Regions from separate parts of the Flavobacterium sp. DSR3-2 genome, predicted to be linked through region 2. Evidence: riboswitches for the same ligand, from Rfam matches in the RefSeq annotation. Region 2 holds a riboswitch; the other holds the start of a gene.
The links. Region 2 has a riboswitch for S-adenosylmethionine ahead of ACP7AV_RS00210 (homocysteine S-methyltransferase family protein). Riboswitches for the same ligand answer to the same signal wherever they lie in the genome.

Region 1: it holds a riboswitch for S-adenosylmethionine, as region 2 does, so the genes downstream of both, ACP7AV_RS06065 (Na+/H+ antiporter NhaC family protein) here and ACP7AV_RS00210 (homocysteine S-methyltransferase family protein) in region 2, are expected to answer to the same signal.

What each region holds. Positions count from the first base shown of each region.
Region 1 covers NZ_JAFCUM010000003.1:85,017-96,309, forward strand. The annotation lists gene sucD (succinate--CoA ligase subunit alpha) at 94-966, shown strand; gene ACP7AV_RS06060 (hypothetical protein) at 1,184-1,606, shown strand; SAM-I-IV-variant riboswitch at 1,734-1,830, shown strand; gene ACP7AV_RS06065 (Na+/H+ antiporter NhaC family protein) at 1,885-3,207, shown strand; gene fabG (3-oxoacyl-[acyl-carrier-protein] reductase) at 3,390-4,136, shown strand; gene ACP7AV_RS06075 (hypothetical protein) at 4,204-6,231, shown strand; gene ACP7AV_RS06080 (LysR substrate-binding domain-containing protein) at 6,246-7,142, shown strand; gene ACP7AV_RS06085 (YeiH family protein) at 7,311-8,195, shown strand; gene ACP7AV_RS06090 (YoaK family protein) at 8,188-8,928, opposite strand; gene ACP7AV_RS06095 (zinc dependent phospholipase C family protein) at 9,026-10,024, shown strand; gene ACP7AV_RS06100 (LTA synthase family protein) at 10,081-11,293, opposite strand, start outside.
Region 2 covers NZ_JAFCUM010000001.1:40,882-52,174, forward strand. The annotation lists gene gldA (gliding motility-associated ABC transporter ATP-binding subunit GldA) at 1-751, shown strand, start outside; gene metF (methylenetetrahydrofolate reductase [NAD(P)H]) at 1,013-1,969, opposite strand; gene metH (methionine synthase) at 2,051-4,729, opposite strand; gene ACP7AV_RS00205 (hypothetical protein) at 4,748-4,972, opposite strand; gene ACP7AV_RS00210 (homocysteine S-methyltransferase family protein) at 5,073-6,074, opposite strand; SAM riboswitch class I at 6,341-6,460, opposite strand; gene ACP7AV_RS00215 (NAD(P)/FAD-dependent oxidoreductase) at 6,553-7,605, opposite strand; gene ACP7AV_RS00220 (precorrin-2 dehydrogenase/sirohydrochlorin ferrochelatase family protein) at 7,771-8,361, opposite strand; gene cobA (uroporphyrinogen-III C-methyltransferase) at 8,364-9,137, opposite strand; gene ACP7AV_RS00230 (nitrite reductase) at 9,130-11,220, opposite strand; gene ACP7AV_RS00235 (sulfate adenylyltransferase subunit 1) at 11,250-11,293, opposite strand, start outside.

The sequences.
Region 1 (11,293 bases), on a different contig from region 2:
TTAGTGTCAAAAAACTGAACGCTGAATACTGATTACTGATTACTATTTTATACTTTTGCATAACCATTTTAAAAATTACATAAAAAATATATCATGAGTGTTTTAGTCAATAAAGATTCCAAAATAATTGTTCAAGGATTTACAGGAAGCGAAGGAACTTTCCATGCTTCTCAAATGATTGAGTACGGTACTAACGTTGTTGGTGGTGTAACTCCAGGAAAAGGGGGAACAACTCACTTAGACAGACCAGTTTTCAATACTGTAAAAGATGCTGTAGAACAAGCAGGTGCTGATACAACAATCATTTTTGTACCGCCGGCTTTTGCTGCTGACGCAATTATGGAAGCTGCAGACGCTGGAATAAAAGTAATTATTGCAATTACTGAAGGAATTCCTGTTGCTGACATGATAAAAGCAAATAGTTATGTTAAAGAAAGAAACGCTCGATTAATAGGACCTAACTGCCCAGGAATAATCACCCCGGGTGAAGCTAAAGTTGGTATCATGCCAGGTTTTGTTTTCAAAAAAGGAACTGTTGGTATTGTTTCTAAATCGGGAACATTAACGTACGAAGCAGCTGACCAAGTAGTAAAACAAGGACTAGGAATCACTACTGCAATTGGTATTGGTGGAGACCCAATTATTGGAACCACTACAAAAGAAGCAGTTGAATTATTGATGAACGACCCAGAAACAGAATGTATCGTAATGATAGGTGAAATTGGTGGACAATTAGAAGCTGATGCTGCTCATTGGATCAAAGCTGATGGTAACCGTAAACCAGTTGTAGGATTCATTGCAGGAGTTACCGCTCCTCCAGGACGTACAATGGGACATGCAGGTGCAATCGTTGGTGGATCTGACGATACTGCAGAAGCTAAAAAACAAATCATGAGAGAATGTGGAATTCACGTAGTAGATTCTCCAGCTGAAATTGGTAAAAAAGTAAAAGAAGTTTTAGGTTAATCTAAACTCTGATTAAATATTTTTAAAAGCCTCACATTTGTGGGGCTTTTTTATTATAAATTGAATTAAAGAAATATCTTTGTACTTTATTAAACGGATTTGTTTTTTTCAGATTCAATACTAATAAAAGTAAATACAAACGAATGGTTTCTAATTGACCTCACGGTTTTGTGGGGTATTTTTTTGCCGAAGCCAGTTCAAATAAAAATAAAATAACATGTACAAAGAATTAAAAAAATTTAAAGTTACCAATCAGTTTTCATTTACTACAGAAGATAGTTTAGCAGAAGTTTGTAATGCTTCAGAAGGATCTGGAGTATTTTTAGTGTATTCCGTTGGAGATGAAAAAGAGTTAATTATGGTTGGTTCTACTGGAACTATTCAAAATAACGGAACTTTGAAAATTAAAAATGGTGGCTTGAAAGATAAAATTGTAGAAGGACACCAATTTGCAAAAACTGGAAGAAAATATTCTTGGCCAGCACAAATGAAAATAGAAGATATCAGCACGCTTGAAGTGGTTTGGTATGAAACATTCAATGATAATACGAAAGTAATCCCAACATTTGTAGAAGGACAAGTTTTGCAAAATTTCCTTGACGAAAATGGAAGATTACCAAAATGGAATGTGGCTTTTTAATTATTTAAAGCCTGTTTTTTCAATATCTTAATTGTAATTGCGTCATATTTTTATGTGGCGCTTTTTTTTGAATTATTATTTTTTGAATGAAATTCCAAATATTTCATAAATAATTAATTACTTTTGCACCCGTTATCACGAATCCTACAATAGGATAGCAACCTGCAACAGCAAGCAAGGTGCTAAAACGATAAGCCAAATCCTTTGGAAAAAATGTTGTTTACATTCCCATTTTTAGCTTTGTTTTTCGTCATAATTTTTAATTGTAAATTATTTTTATGACTTTATTTTCCAAAGACAAAGGAAATGCCTTTGCATTAATTCCTTTATTTATTTTTATTTTTACTTTTTTAGGAGCAGGAATTATTCTAAAAGATTTTTATGCTTTTCCATCGCCAGTGGCTGTTCTGGTGGGTATTATTGCTGCTTTTTTGTTATTCAAATCTTCAACTGACGTTAAAGTTGCTACACTAATTGCAGGATGTGGAGAAAGCAAAATCATGACTATGTGTTTAATTTATTTATTGGCCGGCGCTTTCGCGGTGGTAAGTAAAGCGATGGGCGGAGTTGACGCTGTGGTGAATCTTGGAATAAATACTATCGACGTTGCCTATTTTCCATTGGGGATTTTCTTGATTGCTTCATTTTTATCAACTGCTACAGGAACTTCAGTAGGTGCAATTGTAGCGATTGGTCCAATCGCTGTCGCATTAGCTGATAAAAGTGGCGCTTCATTACCATTGATATCTGGCGCTTTATTAGGTGGTTCTATGTTAGGAGACAATCTTTCCATGATTTCTGACACTACCATCGCAGCAACGCAGTCATTAGGATGTGATCTAAAAGACAAGTTCAAAATTAACTTGTTTATTGCTTTTCCAGCTGCAGTTTTTACTATTCTGGTGTTCTTTTATCTTGGTTTGAACTCGGATATTGTGACCGTTGCCATTGCAAAAAATGATTTTTCATGGATAGCAATTGTACCTTACATTTTAGTAATCATATTAGCGGTTGTGGGTGTTAATGTATTTTCAACATTGCTTATTGGTACTTTATTAGCAGGTATAATTGGATATTTTAGTGGTTCATTTACGCTAATGGAGTTTACGCAAAAGATATATGAAGGCTTTACTAGTATGACTGATATTTTCTTGTTGTCTATGCTTACCGGAGGTTTAGCTGCCATGGTAGATAAAGCGGGCGGAATAACGTATTTATTAGTTCAGATTAAAAAAAGAATTAAAAGTAAAAAATCAGCTCAAGCGGGAATTGGCGCTATAGTAGGTTTTGCTAATTTAGCGATAGCGAATAATACGGTTTCTATTGTAATTACAGGGCCGATTGCTAAAGAAATTAATGATGAATACAATTTAAATCCTAAAAAAACGGCTGCAATTCTGGATATTTTTTCGTGTATAATTCAAGGGATTTTACCTTATGGTGCTCAAGTATTGCTTATATTGAGCTACGCTAACGGGAAATTAGATTTCTTTGATTTAATTAGTAATGCTTGGTATCATTTATTTTTATTAGTTTTCACATTAGTGGCTATTTACAGTTCGTTTTGGGATAAATGGACAAAACGATTCTTTAAAATTTAAGAATTGAATTTTGACTGTTATTGCTTTTGAATTTTTTTTAAAAAGGGAATTATTATATATTTGACGAGTGTTAGATAGCCCTGATAGCAGTGAAAATCCTTTTATGTGAGCGGGAGCGATCATAAAAGATTGAAACGGATAGCAGGAATAGCTCCAAATAAAATTTAAACTAATTTTTAAATATGAAATTACTAGAAGGAAAAGTAGCCATAATTACAGGTGCGAGTCGCGGAATTGGGAAAGGAATTGCTGAAGTTTTTGCAAAACATGGTGCAAATGTTGCCTTTACTTACAGCTCTTCTGTAGAATCAGCTTTGGTATTGGAAAACGAATTGAACGCCCTTGGAATTAAAGCTAAAGGATATCAATCAAATGCTGCCGATTTTAATGAGGCCCAAATTTTTGTTGATGCAGTTTTAACTGAATTTGGAACAGTTGATATTTTAATAAACAATGCTGGAATTACTAAAGACAACCTATTGATGCGTATGTCTGAAAGCGATTTTGATCAAGTAATTGATGTCAACTTGAAATCGGTTTTTAATATGACAAAAGCCATTCAACGTACTTTCCTGAAACAACGATCTGGCTCGATAATAAATATGAGTTCAGTTGTAGGTGTAAAAGGAAATGCAGGACAGACTAATTATGCTGCTTCTAAAGCGGGAGTTATCGGTTTTTCTAAATCTGTAGCACTAGAATTAGGATCACGTAACATTCGTTGCAATGTAATTGCTCCAGGTTTTATAGAAACAGAGATGACAGCTAAATTAAACGAAGATATTGTAAAAGGATGGAGAGACGGAATTCCGTTGAAACGTGGCGGAACGACTGAAGATGTTGCCAACGCCTGTCTTTTCTTTGCCTCAGATATGAGTGCGTACGTGACTGGACAAGTTATGAATGTTTGCGGAGGAATGCTTACTTAAAAAAGTTATCAGTTTTAGTAATCAGTAAGATGAGAACTGAACATTGAACACTGAACACTGCTAAAATATGACAACAACTACCTTGCTACTATTACTTCTTTCTATACTAATAGCTGGCAGTTTGTCGTTTTTTCAATATATCTACAAAGCTAAAAACAAATCGAAAATCGGTTGGTTTTTGGCTTTTTTGCGTTTTTCATCCATTTTTGGAATTTTATTGTTGTTGATTAATCCAATAATAACCAGAAATACATTGGAAACTGTAAAAACACTTTTAGCGATTGTTGTTGACAATTCAAGTTCTATTTCTTTTTTGAATGCCAATGAAAAAGCTTTGGTATTGTATAAAAAAATACAATCAAACTCGGATTTACAACAGAAATTTGACGTGCAATCGTATCAATTTTCAGCTGATTTTGAACCAACAGAAATATTTGATTTTAAAGGAACCCAAACCAATATTGATGTTGTAGCTAAAAATCTAAAAAGCATTTATAAAAACGCAATCTATCCAACTGTTTTAATTACAGATGGAAATCAAACTTCGGGGAATGATTATATTTATAGTTTTGATGTTGCGAATAAAGTATTTCCAGTGATTGTAGGTGATACAACGACTTTTTTAGATTTTAAAATCAATCAGCTGAACGTTAATAAATACGCTTTTCAAAAAAATAAATTTCCTGTAGAAGCTTTTTTGCACTATTCAGGAACTAATAGTATAACTGCTGAATTTGTAATATCTCAAGGCAAGTCGGTATTTAGTAAACAATCGATTACCTTTTCTCCCTCCAAAAAAACGGCAAAAGTAAGTGTTCTTTTACCGGCTGATAAAATAGGATTACAGGTTTTTAAAGCTACTATCACATCAAAAGAAAAGGAAAAAAACACGTATAATAACACCAAGAATTTTGCGGTTGAAGTTATTGACCAAAAAACAAATATTGTCATAATTTCAGCCATAAATCATCCTGATTTAGGTGCGCTAAAAAGAGCGATTGAATCCAATGTACAGCGTAAAGTAACAATCGTTAAACCAGATGAAGTCAAAGCATTGCAGGATTTTAATGTTTTAATTTTATACCAGCCAACAACTGAATTCAAAACCATTTTTGAGAATAATAAAGGTGCGGGAATCAATACGTTTATTATTACTGGTAACAACACCGATTTCAATTTTCTGAATCAGCAACAGAATAATTTGAGCTTTAAAATGAGTGGACAAAAAGAAGATTATTTGTCAGTTTTTAATGCGCAGTTTAATTTGTTTGCAGCTGACAATATCGGGTTTGAAAATTTACCGCCTTTGCAAAACGCTTTTGGAAACGTAACTACAAAAGGAGCGGTGTCTGTTTTGCTTTCGTCCAAAATTAGAAATATAGATACTAATTCACCTTTATTGGCTTTTACAGAAAATCAAGGCAGGCGAGACGCTTATCTTTTGGGAGAAAATAGTTGGAAATGGCGTTTGCAAACGCATGTCAACAATCAATCTTTTGAAAAATATGATATTTTAATCGATAAGATTATTCAATTTTTAGCTTCGAATAATTCTAAAAAATCACTGGTTGTTGAGCATGAAAGTTTTTATAATTCCGGTGAAACCATTGAAATAACTGCGCAATTTTTCAATAAAAATTATGAGTTTGATGAAAAAGCCCGTTTGACTATTGCGGTAACAAATACCAAAACCAGGCAAACAAAAAATTACGATTTACTAAAAGATAATAATTCCTTTAAAGTCAATCTTGACGGATTAAAAGCCGGTTCTTATGCGTTTACTGTAAAAGAATTGAATTCTAAAACTACCTATTCCAGTAGTTTTGAAATTCTTGATTTTGATATCGAAAAGCAATTTGTCAATCCCGATGTCGAAAAATTAACACAATTGGCCACGCAAACACAAGGAAAAGTATTTTTTCCCGATCAAGTCGATGCATTGATTAAAACGCTTTTGGAAAACGACGAATATAGAGCAGTACAAAAGAATAGTGTTACTAAAACGCCTTTAATTGATTGGATTTGGTTATTGGTTTTAATTTTAATTTTGCTGGCAACTGAATGGTTTGTTCGAAAATACAACGGATTACTGTAATACATTTGAATAATATGGATTTTAGACTGAAAGTGTTTTATACCGTTGCCAATCGTTTGAGTTTTACTAAAGCTGCAACCGAATTGTTTATCACGCAACCCGCGATTTCAAAACACATTCAGGAATTAGAGGAGCAATATAAAATTAAATTATTTGATAGAAATGGTTCTAAAACCACACTGACTACTGCTGGTGAAGTTTTATTAAAGCACACCAAAAACATTTTTGAAGTTTACCGCGAAATAGATTTTGATATGAGCACGCTGATTAATCAACGTGCAGGATTGTTGCGATTAGGAGCCAGTACAACTATTTCACAGTATATAATTCCGCCACTTTTAGCTCGTTTCCATAAAAAATTACAAGATGTAAAAGTGAATTTACTAAATGGAAACACGGAACAAATAGAAAATGCTTTGTTAAAACAGGAGATTGAAATAGGTATTGTAGAAGGGCAATCAAAAAATAAATCCATTAAATATACGGAGTTTTTAAAAGACGAATTGGTTTTAGTCTGTAAGAGTTCCAATCAATTAGTTAGTATTGAAGAAGTGACTCAAAATGATCTTAAAAGGATGCGTTTTTTAATGCGGGAACAAGGTTCAGGAACACTTGAAGTAATTGAACATGCGTTGAAACCATTTAAAATTAAACTATCAGAACTACAAATCGAAATGCAATTAGGTAGTACCGAAAGCATAAAATCCTATTTGATGAACTCTGATTGTGTGGCTTTTATATCCATTCATGCGGTAAGAAAAGAACTTGCAAACAATGAATTGGCCATACTTGACATAAAAGACCTAATTATAGAACGTTTCTTTTATATCATTACGTTACAAGGAAAAACGGATTCTCTATCGGATTTGTTCATCCAGAATATTTACAATCATTATAATTTAAAGTTATAGCAGATCATAATTTACGATTGGCATAAATAGATTTATCTTTTCACCTTTGTGATGTAATAATTCAACAACTTTACATTGGAAACGCATCAAAAAGTAATTCAAAAAGAATCTTTTATTTTTTTTAAAGTAAATGCCACATTGCAGCAACTTATTTTTGTTGTGTTGCTGATGTTTTGTACCACAATTTTTATTTCCCCGCCAATTGCTTTAGTATTGGGATTAATTGTCGCCAATCTTTTTGGACATCCATTTTTAGAATTGAATCATAAAGCCACAAATTACTTATTGCAATTTTCAGTAGTTGGTTTAGGATTTGGAATGAATGTTCACAGTGCTGTTGCTGCAGGAAAAGAAGGCTTCTTATTTACGGTACTTTCTATTTTTAGTACTTTGATTTTAGGAACTTTTCTTGGTAAATGGTTTAAAACCGAAAAGAAAACAACGCATTTGATTTCTTGTGGCACTGCAATTTGCGGTGGAAGTGCCATTGCAGCGATTGCTCCTATTATCAAATCCAATGAAAAACAAACCTCAGTTGCTTTAGGAGTGATATTCATTCTGAATTCGGTTGCACTTTTTTTATTTCCTGCCGTGGGTCATTGGTTGGATTTATCACAAAAAGAGTTTGGATTATGGTGCGCCATTGCCATTCATGATACCAGTTCTGTGGTAGGAGCAGCCAGTAAATTTGGTCCTGAAGCATTGCAGATAGCCACTACAGTAAAATTAGCACGTGCTTTGTGGATTATTCCTGTGGCATTAATTACTGCATTTTTTTTCAAAAATAAATCGGGAAAAATAAAAATCCCTTATTTTATTGGATTTTTTATTGTGGCTATGATTGCCAATACGTATTTGCCACAAATAAGTAATTTTGGACCGCATTTGGTTTCAGTTGCTAAAATAGGTCTGACAGTAACTTTGTTCCTAATTGGAGCGGGATTAAATAGAACTGTTCTAAAATCGGTAGGATTTAAACCGCTCTCGCAAGGAATATTGCTGTGGACATTTATAGCAATCGCAACTTTGATCTCAATTATTTATCTTAAATAGTTTTATGATGAAAGGTTTTTCGCTTTATAACATGAAATTGAAGTCGGAGATAATCATACAAAAGGGCAAACAATAGAAAAGTGGCGGCCACAAAAAGTGTTTTCATTTTCAATAAATCATAAAGAAAACCACCTGCAAAACAGCCGATAAAAAAGAATAAAATAATGGATAATCTCAGATAGATACTGGTTTTTAATTTTTTCTTTTCTTCGGGTTTTTTATAGAAAAACAATTGAGATAATTCAATACCTAAATCGGTAAAAAGCCCAGTTAAATGGGTTGTTCGGACCGTTGATTGAGAAATTTTGGTTACCAAAGAGTTTTGTATTCCCATAGCAAAAAGCATCGAAAAAGCAATCCATTTTCCATCAATGCTAGATAAATCGGATTGTGTTCCAAAGATTGCAACACCAATTAAAACAAGCATTTCCAATGCAATAGGAATGACGTGCGATAAATTAGGGTGTTTTTTGGAAATTAATTCCGCTAAAAAATTAGAAATAAAAGCACCAAACAAAAAGAAAATAGTGAATACAAAAAAGGTAATGGCGGCTGTATAATCCCGTTTCATGAATTCTTCCGCAAAATAGGCGAAATGTCCCGTAACATTGGTAGTTAATGTTTGAATAGACAAAACACCCGTAACATTTACAATTCCGGCAACAAAAGATAATAAAGTGGCCAAACGAAGATTGTGAATAAAAGTTCTGTTTTTCCCTTGATGTCGAAACATATATGTAGTTTTCTTTTTTAATTAACAGAATCTTAAACCCAATTTTTTTTAATAACGATTTAAAGAAATACATTTGTACTTCAAAAAAATAAATTTAATGAAAAATTTTAAAATTAGACCTACACTTATTACTTTATCTGTTCTTGGAGTTGCTATTTTTCTTTTGTCATGGGGCGTTATTGGTCATGAACGAATCAATAGAGCGGCAGTAATGGCACTTCCAAAACCATTACAAGCATTTTTTTACAATCACATTGATTTTATCACGCAAGGATCTACCGTTCCGGATTTGAGAAGAAATGTTTTGAATGATAAAGCGGAGCCGCCACGTCATTATTTTGATATGGAGAATTTTGGTGCAGTGGAAACTTTTCCCAAAACAATGGAAGAAGCGAACCTTAAATATGAGGAGAAATTTTTGACGAAAAACGGAATTTTACCTTGGTACATTCAGGATATGATGGTCAAATTGACTAAAGCTTTCAAGGATAAAAGAAAGAATGAAATATTATTCATCGCAGCTGATTTAGGACATTACATTGCTGATGCGCACATGCCATTGCATACTTCGGACAATCATGACGGACAAAATACCAATCAAAAAGGAATTCATTCTTTGTGGGAAAGTCGTTTGCCGGAATTGTTTGCCAAAGATTATAAGCTTAATGTACCGCAAGGAAAATATTTAGAGAATGTAGAGAAAGCAACTTGGGATATCATTTTTGACACCCACAGTTTAGTAAAGCCTTTATTGGATACTGATAAAAAATTAAGAACTGCAACTGCTGAAAACAAAATGTATGTAACGGATGCAGCTGGAAATGTGGTGAAAAACAAATACGGCGGAACGTTATATTCTGATGAATATGCTGCTAAATTACACACGGATTTGAATGGAATGGTCGAACAACAAATGAAAAAAGCCATTAGTGCCACTGCAAGTTTTTGGTACACAGCATGGGTAAATGCGGGAAAACCGGATTTAAGTAATCTTGATGCTACTGAACTGACTAAGCGCAATAGTAAAACTTTAAAAAAGGATTTAAAAACTTTTGAAAAAGGAAACCTCTTTGGTTTGACAAACGAAAAAGAATAACATTATATTTTCAATTAGAAAACGGGTGAGACATTGATTTCACCCGTTTTTTTATGCTAATTAATTTTTTGATAATTCTTTTTCTTCAATATATCCGATGCCGTTTGATAGTAAGAAATGGTTTCGTTAACTAAATCAGCTCTTTCTTTTTTAAGCGGTATTTGATCATAAAATATTTGAAAATCAGGAGCTACTTTTTGGTTGGGTTTTAAAGTCAATTGAAATTGTTTTACGGTTTGTTTTGGGGAGATAATCGTCAAAACATTGTCTTTTATCAATCCTAAATCCTGGTATGTGGCAATCAAAGCTCGTGGTTTATAGTCTTGTTTTAGAACATCCTGTCCATAAAATTTACTTTGATAATCAAAATTTAACAAACCGAATAGAGTTGGCATTACATCAATTTGCGACATCAGATTGGTGTATTTTCTTGGTTCAACAAAACCTGGACTATAAATTATTGCCGGAATTCTATATTTATCAGCAGGAAGTTCTGTTTTTCCTGCACTGGAAGCACAATGATCAGCAAGAATTACAAAAACGGTATTGGTAAACCAAGGCTGTTTTTTGGCCATTTCAAAGAACTTTTTCATCGCATAATCTGTATACTTTACACCGCCATCACGTGATTTTGCATCTCCGGGAATGTCAATTTTTCCATTTGGATACGTAAATGGTCTGTGATTGCTCACAGTCATAATGTGGTTGAAGAACGGCTTATTTGCTGTTGCTTCTGTATTCATTTCCTCAACGGCTTTGTTGTACATATCCTCATCACATACACCCCAAATATTAGCGAAAGTTATTTCATTGGGTTCAAATGTTTTTTTATCTACAATTTCATATCCATTTCCTGAAAAGAAATCTCCCATATTATCAAAAAAGGAATCGCCGCCGTACATGAATTTTACAGCATAACCTTTTTGTTTAAAGATGCCTCCGGTAGAAAATTTGTTTTTATTGTCTTCTCGTTTTACCACACTTTCACCAGCTGTAGGAGGAAAGCATAAAGTAACGGCTTCAAGACCGCGAACCGTTCTGTTTCCAACGGCATATAGGTTTGTAAAAACTAAACTTTTGGTTGCTAAACTGTCAAGAAATGGCGTGATATTTTTCTCGTTGCCATACATTTTCATAAACTCCGCACTGTAGCTTTCAATAGTAATCAGAACCACATTTTTGTGATTTTCGGCAGCTTCATTTTTTATTTCTCTTAAAGTTGTTTCTCCTGAAATATTAGGAATTTGTTTTTGTAATTGAGCAAAAGCT
Region 2 (11,293 bases):
GTATATTAGTGCCGATGAAGGTTCCGCTTTAGTAAATGGAAACGATGTAAACACCCAACAAAAAGCCGTTCAGCTTTCAATTGGTTATTTACCGGAGCACAATCCGTTGTACTTGGATTTATATGTACGTGAATATTTAGCTTTTAACGCTGATGTGTACAAAGTCGCAAAATCCAGAATTGAAGAAGTAATTACGCTTACCGGTTTAAGTACCGAAAGTCATAAAAAAATAGGACAATTATCCAAGGGATACCGTCAACGCGTAGGTCTTGCCAACGCTTTATTACACAATCCTGATGTTTTGATTCTCGATGAACCAACAACTGGTTTAGATCCAAACCAATTAATGGAAATTCGCAATGTGATTAAAAATGTAGGGAAAGACAAAACCGTTTTCCTTTCTACACACATTATGCAAGAGGTCGAAGCCATTTGTGACCGCGTTATTATCATCAATAACGGTAAAATTGTTACCGATAAAAAACTAGATAATTTAATTTCCGAAGATAAGGAGCAAGTTATTGAAGTAGAATTTGATTATAAAATAGAGGAACAAGCTATTTCTAAAATAGAAAATCTTGTTTCTTATAAAAACACGCATGATATGATTTGGGAATTGACTTTCAAAGCGGATAAAGACATGCGTCCAGCTGTTTTTGATTTTGCCAATGCCAATGGTTTAAAAACGCTGCAGCTCAATCAGAAGAATAAAAATTTAGAGGCTGTTTTTAGAGAGATCACGAAAAAATAGTAATCAGTGTTCAGTCGCAGTTTGCAGATGAAAAATACTAGCCATTTATAATTTTTATACCGTTTGATTTGTCATTCCGACGAAGGAGGAATCCCATGCGGTGAGATTCCTCCTTCGTCGGAATGACAAAATGACGAGAATTTGGAATAAATAACGATATTGATAACCGTCAAATCCCTAGCCCAGATAGCAGTAAAAATCCTTTTCTTGTCTCATTTTTTGAGACAAGAAAAGATTGTAACGAATAGCTGGAAATAGCTCCTAAAAAACCTTACTCGCGATTTGTCGAATATTTTCTGATTTTCCCATAGAATAATAGTGCAACACGGGAACACCGGCAGCTTTCAATTCTAATGATTGTTGGATAGCCCATTCGATTCCAACTTGTCTGATGTCAGCATTATTTTTGCATTGATCTACCGCATGAATCAAATCTTCAGGCAAATCGATTCTAAAAATTTGTGGCAATACCTGTAAGTGTCTTTGCACTGCAATAGGTTTAATACCTGGAATAATAGGAACGGTAATCCCCATTTCTCTGGCTTTGGCAACAAATTTGAAATATTTTGCATTGTCAAAGAACATTTGTGTCACCACATAATCCGCACCTGCATCAACCTTTTCTTTCAGTCTTTTTAAATCTGAAATCAATGACGGCGATTCCAAATGTTTCTCCGGATATCCCGCAACTCCAATGCAAAAATTGGCTTTGTTATCAACATCCATCACGTCATGTAAGTACTTTCCGCAATTTAATTGATCAATTTGTTTGACCAAATCAACGGCAAAATCATTTCCTCCTTGTTTAGGAACAAAAGACTGCTCATCCTTCATCGCGTCACCTCGCAAGGCCATCACATTATCAATTCCCAAATAATGACAATCGACTAATAAATACTCCGTTTCTTCTTTGGTAAAACCTCCACACAGCACATGAGGAACTGTATCTACATTATACTTATGTTTTATGGAAGCACAAATCCCAAGCGTTCCAGGACGCATTCTGGTCAATTTTTTTTCTAATAATCCGTTCCCTTTATCGACATAAATAAATTCTTCGCGAGAAGTAGTAACGTCTATAAATGGTGGTTTAAATTCTATCAACGGATCTATATTGTCGTATAATTCCTGAATGCTTTTGCCTTTTTGAGGCGGAATAATTTCGAAAGAGAATAACGTTTCTCCTTTGGCGTCTTCAATATGTTGTGTTACTTTCATCTTAAGTCTTAAAGTTTGAATGTCAAATGTCGAGAGTCACGTCCTTTGGACTTTATGACTTTTGACTTTATGACTGTGTTTTTAATCTGCTATATTCGGGCTTAACCATCTCGTGGCTACTTCGGTTGAAACGCTTCTTCGTTTGGCGTAATCGATAACTTGGTCTTCTTTTATTTTTCCGAGTCCAAAATACTTGCTTTGCGGATTTCCAAAATAATATCCAGAAACCGAGGAAGCGGGCCACATTGCCATACTTTCAGTCAAAGTCACTCCTATTTCTTGTTCTACATTCAGTAATTTCCAAATCGTTGGTTTTTCTAAATGGTCGGGACAAGCTGGATATCCTGGAGCCGGACGAATTCCTTTATAATCTTCGGCAATCATAGCCTCAGTACTTAAAGCTTCATCAGACGAATAGCCCCAAATTTCTTTTCGGATTTTTTCGTGCAAATATTCCGCGAAAGCTTCCGCAAAACGATCCGCCAATGCTTTGACCATAATCGAATTGTAATCATCTAAATCTCTTTCGAATTCAGCCGCCCACTCATCAACACCAAAACCGGTTGTGACACAAAATGCGCCCATATAATCGGTTTTTCCGCTATCTTTCGGGGCAATAAAATCCGACAAGGCAATGTTTGGAGCACCTTTTGTTTTTTGTGATTGCTGACGTAACGTCAAGAATTTCTCCAACACTTTTCCGTTTTCATCACTCAATTCAATATCGTCATCGTTGATTTGATTCGCAGGAAAAATTCCGTAAATTCCTTTGGCTGTCAGTTTCTTTTCTTTCAAAATAACTTCCAACACTTCTTGTGCATCCGCAAAAACGGAAGTAGCTTGCTCCCCAACAACAGTATCCGTTAAAATCGCCGGATATTTTCCGAACAATTCCCATGTTCTAAAAAACGGCGTCCAGTCAATATAAGGAACCAACACATCCAGATCAACTTCGATAGTTTGTTCTCCAATTACATTTGGTTTTACAGGAGTAAAATTCTCCCAATCCAACTGCAATTTATTTTTACGGGCTTGCTCAATAGTCAAGAAGTTTTTGTCTCGCGAACGATTTAAAAAGGTCTCTCTAAAAGCGTCGTAATCAGCCCTGATGTCGCTTGCATATATCTTTCTATCCTTGTTCAATAAATTTCCGGCAACCGTTACGGCTCTCGAAGCATCATTTACATGAATAACCGTTTCTCTATATTGTGGTGCAATTTTCACGGCAGTATGCGCCCGTGAAGTTGTTGCTCCCCCAATCATTATAGGAATTTTTATGTTTTTTTTGTCTAATTCCTTGGCCAAATAAACCATTTCGTCAAGCGAAGGTGTTATTAATCCGCTTAATCCAATGATATCTACATTGTGCTCAATAGCTGCTGCAATAATTTTCTCAGGAGTAACCATAACCCCTAAATCGATGATTTCATAATTGTTACAGGCCAAAACAACCGAAACAATATTTTTCCCAATATCATGCACATCTCCTTTGACAGTCGCCATTAATATACGACCGGCAAAACTGGAGACTCCATCTTTTTCAGCTTCAATAAAAGGCAGTAAATAAGCCACCGCTTTTTTCATTACTCGGGCTGATTTTACCACTTGAGGCAAAAACATTTTACCTGAACCAAATAAATCCCCAACGACATTCATTCCGGTCATCAAGTTAATTTCGATAACTTCAATAGGTTTTGTTGCTGCCAATCGGGCTTCTTCCACATCAATTTCTATAAATTCATCGACTCCTTTTACTAGCGAATGTGTCAATCGTTCTTGGATGGTACCTGAACGCCATTCTTGAACTGCTTTTTCATTGTTCTTTACATCCCCTTTTACATTTTCGGCAAAGTCCAACAATCTTTCGGTGGCATCATCACGTCTGTTTAGAATTACATCTTCAACACGTTCCAAAAGTTCCTTTGGAATTTCATCGTAAATAGAAAGCATCTCTGGATTTACGATCCCCATCGTCATTCCGTTTTGAATAGCATGGTACAAAAAAACCGAGTGCATCGCTTCCCGAACCGTGTCATTTCCTCTAAACGAGAACGAAACATTACTTACCCCACCACTTATGTGCGCATGCGGAAGATTTTCTCGAACCCATTTGGTTCCTCTAAAGAAATCCAAGGCGTTCTCGCGGTGTTCTTCCATTCCTGTTGCTACAGGGAATATATTCAAATCGAAAATAATATCCTGCGGAGGAAAACCAACTTTATTTACCAAAATATCATACGAACGCTGGCAAATTTCTACCCTACGATCGTAATTATCAGCTTGTCCCGTTTCGTCAAAAGCCATAATAATTGCCGCAGCACCGTAGCGCTTAATCAATTTGGCATGATGAATAAATTGCTCTTCGCCTTCTTTTAAAGAAATCGAGTTTACAACACTTTTTCCTTGCACCACTTTTAAACCCGCTTCGATAATATCCCATTTCGAGCTATCAATCATAATTGGAACTCTCGAAATATCAGGTTCAGCAGCGATCAAATTCAGGAATTTTGTCATGGCATATTCGCCATCAAGCATTCCTTCATCCATATTAATATCGATGATTTGCGCGCCGCCCTCCACTTGCTCTTTAGCAATACTAAGTGCTTCCTCGTATTTTTCTTCCTTGATTAACCGAAGGAATTTTCTAGAACCTGTAACATTCGTTCGCTCGCCAATATTTACAAAAACGCTTTCTGGCGTAATGATTAAAGGCTCTAATCCTGATAATACAAGGTTTCTTCTCTTTTCTGCGTGTGCCATTTTTTATTTTATTTGATCCTACAAGGTTTTAAAAACCGTATCGGAGTAACTTATTCTTCTTGTAATTTGGGCGTGACCCAAAAGGGTCGGGCTATTCGTTCCCGCTCTTTTCCTTCGGCTAAAAAGCCTAAAAAAAGGAGCTTCACTACTATCCCTCACGCAGTTTTGTGCTTTTGACGTCATTGCGAGAAACGAAGTAAACTCATCCAGTAAATCCTTCAACGTCATACTCTTTTTTGTCATACCGCTCGCGATAACTGAGGTTGAACTACTGTAACATCTCGCAAACATCTATTTTTAAACATACCTACAAGGTTTGAAAAAAACCTTGCAGGAAATTTAATTACATTGTCGCCGTTGATACTCTAGGTTTATACTCCTTGGCAATTTCAGCAATCAACTTGATATGTTCCGGCGTTGTTCCGCAACAACCGCCTATGATATTTACTAAATTATCGTCTAAATATTCTTTGATAAAGGCTTGCATCTGCTCCGGGGTCTCATCGTACTCTCCAAATGCGTTAGGCAATCCTGCATTAGGATGCGCCGAAACATTGAAGGAAGTGTTTTGCGCCAATGTTTGTAAATACGGTTTCAGCAAATCGGCTCCTAAGGCACAATTAAAGCCTACGCTCAACAACGGAATGTGCGAAACCGAAACTAAGAAAGCTTCCACGGTTTGACCAGAAAGTGTTCTTCCTGATGCATCGGTAATTGTTCCAGAAACCATGATGGGAATGTCAATATTGCGTTCGTCTTTGACTTCTTCAATAGCGAAAAGTGCCGCTTTGGCATTTAAGGTATCGAAAATAGTTTCCACCAACAGTAAATCACTTCCTCCGTCAATTAACGCTTCCACTTGTTGTTTGTAAGCAATGCGTAAATCATCAAAAGTTACCGCTCTGTAACCCGGATCATTTACATCTGGCGACATACTCGCTGTTCTGTTTGTAGGTCCAATTGAACCCGCAACGAAACGAGGTTTTTCTGGATTTTTGGCTGTAAATTCATCAGCTACTTCTCTGGCGATTCTTGCCGATTCGTAGTTGAGTTCGTAAACAATATCTTCGAGATGGTAATCAGCCATTCCGATGGTGGTTCCAGAAAAAGTATTGGTTTCAACAATATCCGCTCCTGCTTCAAAATAAGCGGCGTGAACCGCTCGAATCGCTTGTGGCTGAGTTATTGACAATAAATCGTTGTTTCCTTTCAAGGAATGTGGAAAATCTTTGAAACGTTCTCCACGAAAGTCTTCTTCAGAGAAATTGTAACGTTGCAACATGGTTCCCATAGCTCCATCGAGTATGAGTATACTTTTTTTAATGGCTTCTTGAATGCTTGACATATCTTGTTATTTCTTGTAAATCACGATCCATTTCGGGATTTACACTTTTGATTATTAATTACAAAAGTTCACTATATGAACTCTTTAGCCCCGATTGAAGCGATATCCTTTTTTTCTGGTGTTCAGAAAAAAAGATATAGCGTAAAGCGGGAACGATACTGGCAAAAAAAACGCCAATTGTTCGCTCCTGTTACTAAAAATGATTCAGCAGGCTAAAAATATATGTTGTCAAGAAAAGGTTTGAGAAATACTGGGTGAGTATTCGTGTGTTATCTATCTTTGATACTGAAACTGGTTCTGTATAAAGTAGAATGTAGCACCTTCTTTAAAGATAAAGGGTTGCTAAGGTTTCATCGGGTCTTTCCCTCCGCCTTTCGTGATAACTTTCAATAAATATAGGAACAGTGCAAAGTAAAGACAAAGCGCTAATACTTGCAAGTATTAGCGCTTTATTTTTTAACTAGTTTGTACTAAGTTGTTAAACTATGGCTTTAACCACGGCTTTTGGAGCTTCTTTACGAGTTCCGTCAAATCCGTCAACACCAGAAACTGTAGTATATTTCAATACATATTTTTTCCCCGGATTGATGATTTGGTAGGCTGCCTGACACATCATAGTCGCTTCGTGGAATCCACAAAGAATCAATTTCAGTTTTCCTGGATAAGTGTTTACGTCACCAATGGCAAAAATTCCCGGAATATTCGTTTGATAATCCAAAGCATTATTTACTTTGATGGCATTTTTTTCAATGTCTAATCCCCAGTCTCCAATAGGACCTAACTTTGGAGTTAATCCAAAAAGCGGAATAAAATAATCCGTTTCTATAGTACGATGCGCTCCATTTTCCTCAATATCGATTGACTCCAAATGTTCGGCTCCATTCAAACCAACAACTTCTGCCGGCGTGATCATTCTTATTTTCCCTAAATCTTTTAACTCCTGCACTTTTTCGACCGAATCTAACGCTCCTCTAAATTCATTTCTACGGTGAATTAAAGTCACTTCGGAAGCAATATTCGACAAGAAAATACTCCAGTCTAAAGCAGAATCTCCTCCACCAGCGATAACGACTCTTTTGTCTCTGAATTTTTCCGGGTTTTTAATGAAATACTTGATTCCTTTATCTTCATAAAATTCGATGTCTTCTATCAATGGTTTTCTGGGTTCAAAACTTCCTAATCCACCAGCAATCGCAACAACTGGAGCATGGAATTTTTTTCCTTTATTTGACGTTACAATAAAACTTCCGTCCTCTTGTTTTTCAATCGTTTCTGCACGTTCTCCAAGAGTGAATCCCGGTTCAAACTGCTTGATTTGTTCCATTAAATTATCCACCAGATCTCCCGCCAATACTTCTGGAAAACCCGGAATATCATAAATAGGTTTTTTAGGATACAATTCAGATAATTGACCGCCCGCTTGTGGTAAAGCATCTAAAATATGGCATTTCAATTTCAATAATCCTGCTTCAAAAACGGCAAATAAACCTGTTGGTCCGGCTCCTATTATCAGTATGTCTGTTTTAATCATTTTTATATTCTTTTATTCCTCCCCCCAGCCTCCTCCAAAGGAGGGAGAGACTTGGTAGAGTTTCTTTTGTTATACTTATTCTTACTTATTATTATTTTTACAAATGAACGAATGATTCTCTCAAAAATAAATGATAAATATCAGTCGAATTCTTTATTGTTTATTCTATTCTCTTGGCTCTTTATTTTTTAACGCCTCAGTGATTTCATTCATTTTTTGAACTTTTTCTTCAAAATTCCCCTTGAGTGTTTTGCGATATTCATTTAGGTTTTCAACCATTTTATTAATATCGTCCGGAATTATTTCTTCAAAAAACTCTCGTAATCTTTTGGCTGTTGTCGGTGATTTTCCGTTAGTTGAAATTGCTATTTTTACATTTCCTTTGGTTACAATTCCGCCCAAATAATAATCACATAATGGCGGTGTATCCGCAATATTACAAATCAAATATCTTTTTCGGGACAAATCATAAATCCTTTTATTGACGTTTAAATCATCTGTACAAGCAATGACCATGTGGCGTTTGCGAAGCATCCACCGATTGAATTTTCTGTAGGTCAATTTTACGGAAGGATGTTTTGCGGCCAAGCTTTCCAGCTCTGGCAAAAACTTTGGCGCAACCACTTCAACATTGGCGTTTGGACTTGATTTTAAAAGAAATGATAATTTTTCTAAACCCACGTTTCCTCCCCCCACAATAAGTACATTGAGGTTGTGTAATTTTAAAAAAACAGGATATAATTCGTTTATTTCCAATGTTATTGTATTTCTTTTGCTATAAATTCTTCATAAAATCCTTTCAGTTTATTGCTTTCTTTAACTACTTCTCCAATGACAATAATCGCAGGGTTACTTAATTTATTCTCCGCCACAACTCGCTGAATTGTATTAATTGTTCCCACACCAATTTTCTCCTGAATCGTAGTTCCGTTTTGAATAATTGCAACGGGAGTCTCTCCTTTGGATTCATTCTGGAATAGTTCAATAATCTGAGACAACTTACTCATTCCCATCAATATCACAACTGTTGCCGATGATTGCGCTGCTAAAGCCACATCATTTGACAATTTCCTGTCAGAAGTTGTACCTGTAATTACCCAAAAACTTTCGGAAACACCTCTTTTGGTCAACGAAATACCTTGATAAGCAGGAACGGCAATCGACGATGAAATTCCCGGCACTACAAATGTAGGTATCCCAAAACTTTCTACAAAGTCTATTTCCTCACTGCCACGACCAAAAATAAATGGATCGCCACCTTTTAAGCGAACCACATGTCCATACGTAAGCGCGTTATCTACAATCAATTGGTTGATTTGGTCTTGCGTATATTTATGACAACCTTTACGTTTGCCTACAAATATTTTAATTGCTTTTTTAGGTGCATAACTTAAAATTTCTTCGTTTGCCAAGGCATCATACAAAACGACATTGGCCTCAGCCAGTGCCTTTGCACCTTTGATCGTCAACAGATCCGGATCACCTGGACCCGCACCCACTAGCGTAACTGTTGGTTGTATATTTTTAAGCATCTGCTAAATCTTTTGCTCTATATTTCTCTATTGTATCAAAAAACGCAACGCCTTGTTGGATGTATTTTTGTGCAAATTCTGCCGAAGGCTCATTCGATTTGATTTGATAAACCAAATCTTTGAAGCTTGAATCCAATTCTATTTTTTTGCTTTCGATAAAAACAGTATCAAATAAATCGATAATCCCAGCGTGGTGATTTGTTTTTTCGTTTTCAGCCAATAATATTGCTTTGGCACCGTTTACAAAACCTGCGTACGCCAAGTAAATCGCATCTGCCCATTTTTTATCTTCGAAAGCTTCTTGCGCGAAAGTCATTTTATCTTTGGCTTCCAATATTAAAGTAGCCACCAAATCAATGACAACGCCAGCGCATTCTCCTACTCCAACTGCTTTTACGTAATTATCAGCATTTCCCCAATCTACAAAATCAGCCTCCGTAAGGTTTGTTATATCAGCCAATGGCTTCAAAAATTCATAGAAATATTTCTCCCCTTTGGTAACATAATAATTCAAGAACGATTGTCCGTTTCCGTTTGCCTCAAAATCATTTAAAATATAACGCAACGCATCAGGTCCTCTTCTGCTTGGAATTTTGATTACTTTATCCGAAAATCTTCCGTTTCCGTTTCCTAAATTCCCTCCACCTAATAAAACCTGAAGAGCCGGAGCTACCAACTTTCCTGCATTAATGGACATTCCTTGGAAACCTATTTCGGACATATTATGCTGTCCGCAAGCATTCATACAACCGCTAATTTTTATGGCGATTTGTTGATTGTTGCTGTATTGTGGATATTCCGTTTTTAACACTCTTTCTAATTCATCTGCTATACCAGTACTGCTAGCGATACCTAAATTACAAGTATCGGTACCCGGACAAGCCGTGATGTCTCCGATAGTTTCATAGCCTAAAGTAACAAAATCCAATTTGGCTAATTCTTGGTAAAAGAACGCTAGATTTTCTTCTTTGATATTACGCAAAACGATGTTTTGTCGCAATGAAAAGCGCAATTCATTCGCTCCGTAATTTTTAATCAAATCTGCTAGCAATTTTGCTTTGTCTGTATAAAAATCTCCTAAAAGCACTTTGATACCAATAGCTACGTATCCTGTTTGTTTTTGTATAATCACATTTGATTTTTTCCAGGCTTCAAAAGCTACAACGTCATCAATTGTGACTGCTGGCACTGCCAATAAAGGTTCTGTAATTGGACCTTCAAAAGCGGTAGTGTCAATTTCATAAGAATGAAAAGGCAAGGCTTTTTTCTCTTCGTCAACCAAACGTAAAAACTCCTCACGACCCAGGTCTTTAATTAAGAATTTCATACGTGCTTTCAACCGTTTTGTTCTTTCTCCAAATCGGTCAAAAACCCTGATTATCCCTTCGGCAGTTGGAATAATTTGATTAACCGGTACAAATTCCGAAAGCAATTCAGCATGGCTTGGTTGAGAACCTAAACCTCCGGCAAACATTATTTTGAACCCTTTTTCGCCATTTACAATTTTTGGAATAAAACCTAAATCGTGCACATAACTCAAAGCAGTGTCTTTATCAGAAGAGGAAAATGATATTTTGAATTTACGTCCCATTTCCTGACAAATTGGGTTACGCAATAAATATTGGAATAGAGCGTGTGCATACGGGGATACATCAAAAGGCTCATCTACATCTACGCCCGCTAATTCACTTGCTGTAATATTACGCACGGTGTTTCCGCAAGCTTCTCTCAGAGTGATATCATTTTTGGCCAGCTCAGACCAAAGCTCGGGTGTTCTATCTAAACTCACATAGTGAATCTGAATATCCTGCCTGGTGGTAATGTGCAAACGTCCTGTCGAATATTTATCCGATACTTCAGTAATACGCTTCAATTGCTCACTAGTCACTTTTCCGAATGGCAATTTAATACGAATCATTTGCACGCCTTCTTGACGTTGACCATAAATACCACGTGCCAAACGAAGACTGCGAAAACGCTCATCGTCAATTTGTCCACTTCGGAAAGAATGAATTTTTTTCTCTAAATCGATAATCTCTCTTTGGACAATCGGATCTTCTATTTCAGTTCTAAAACTTTGCATCTTTGTTATATTTTTAGCAACAGCTAAGTTTAGTTTATAAAACCAACTCCTGCAGTTGTATTGGTTGCGGCAT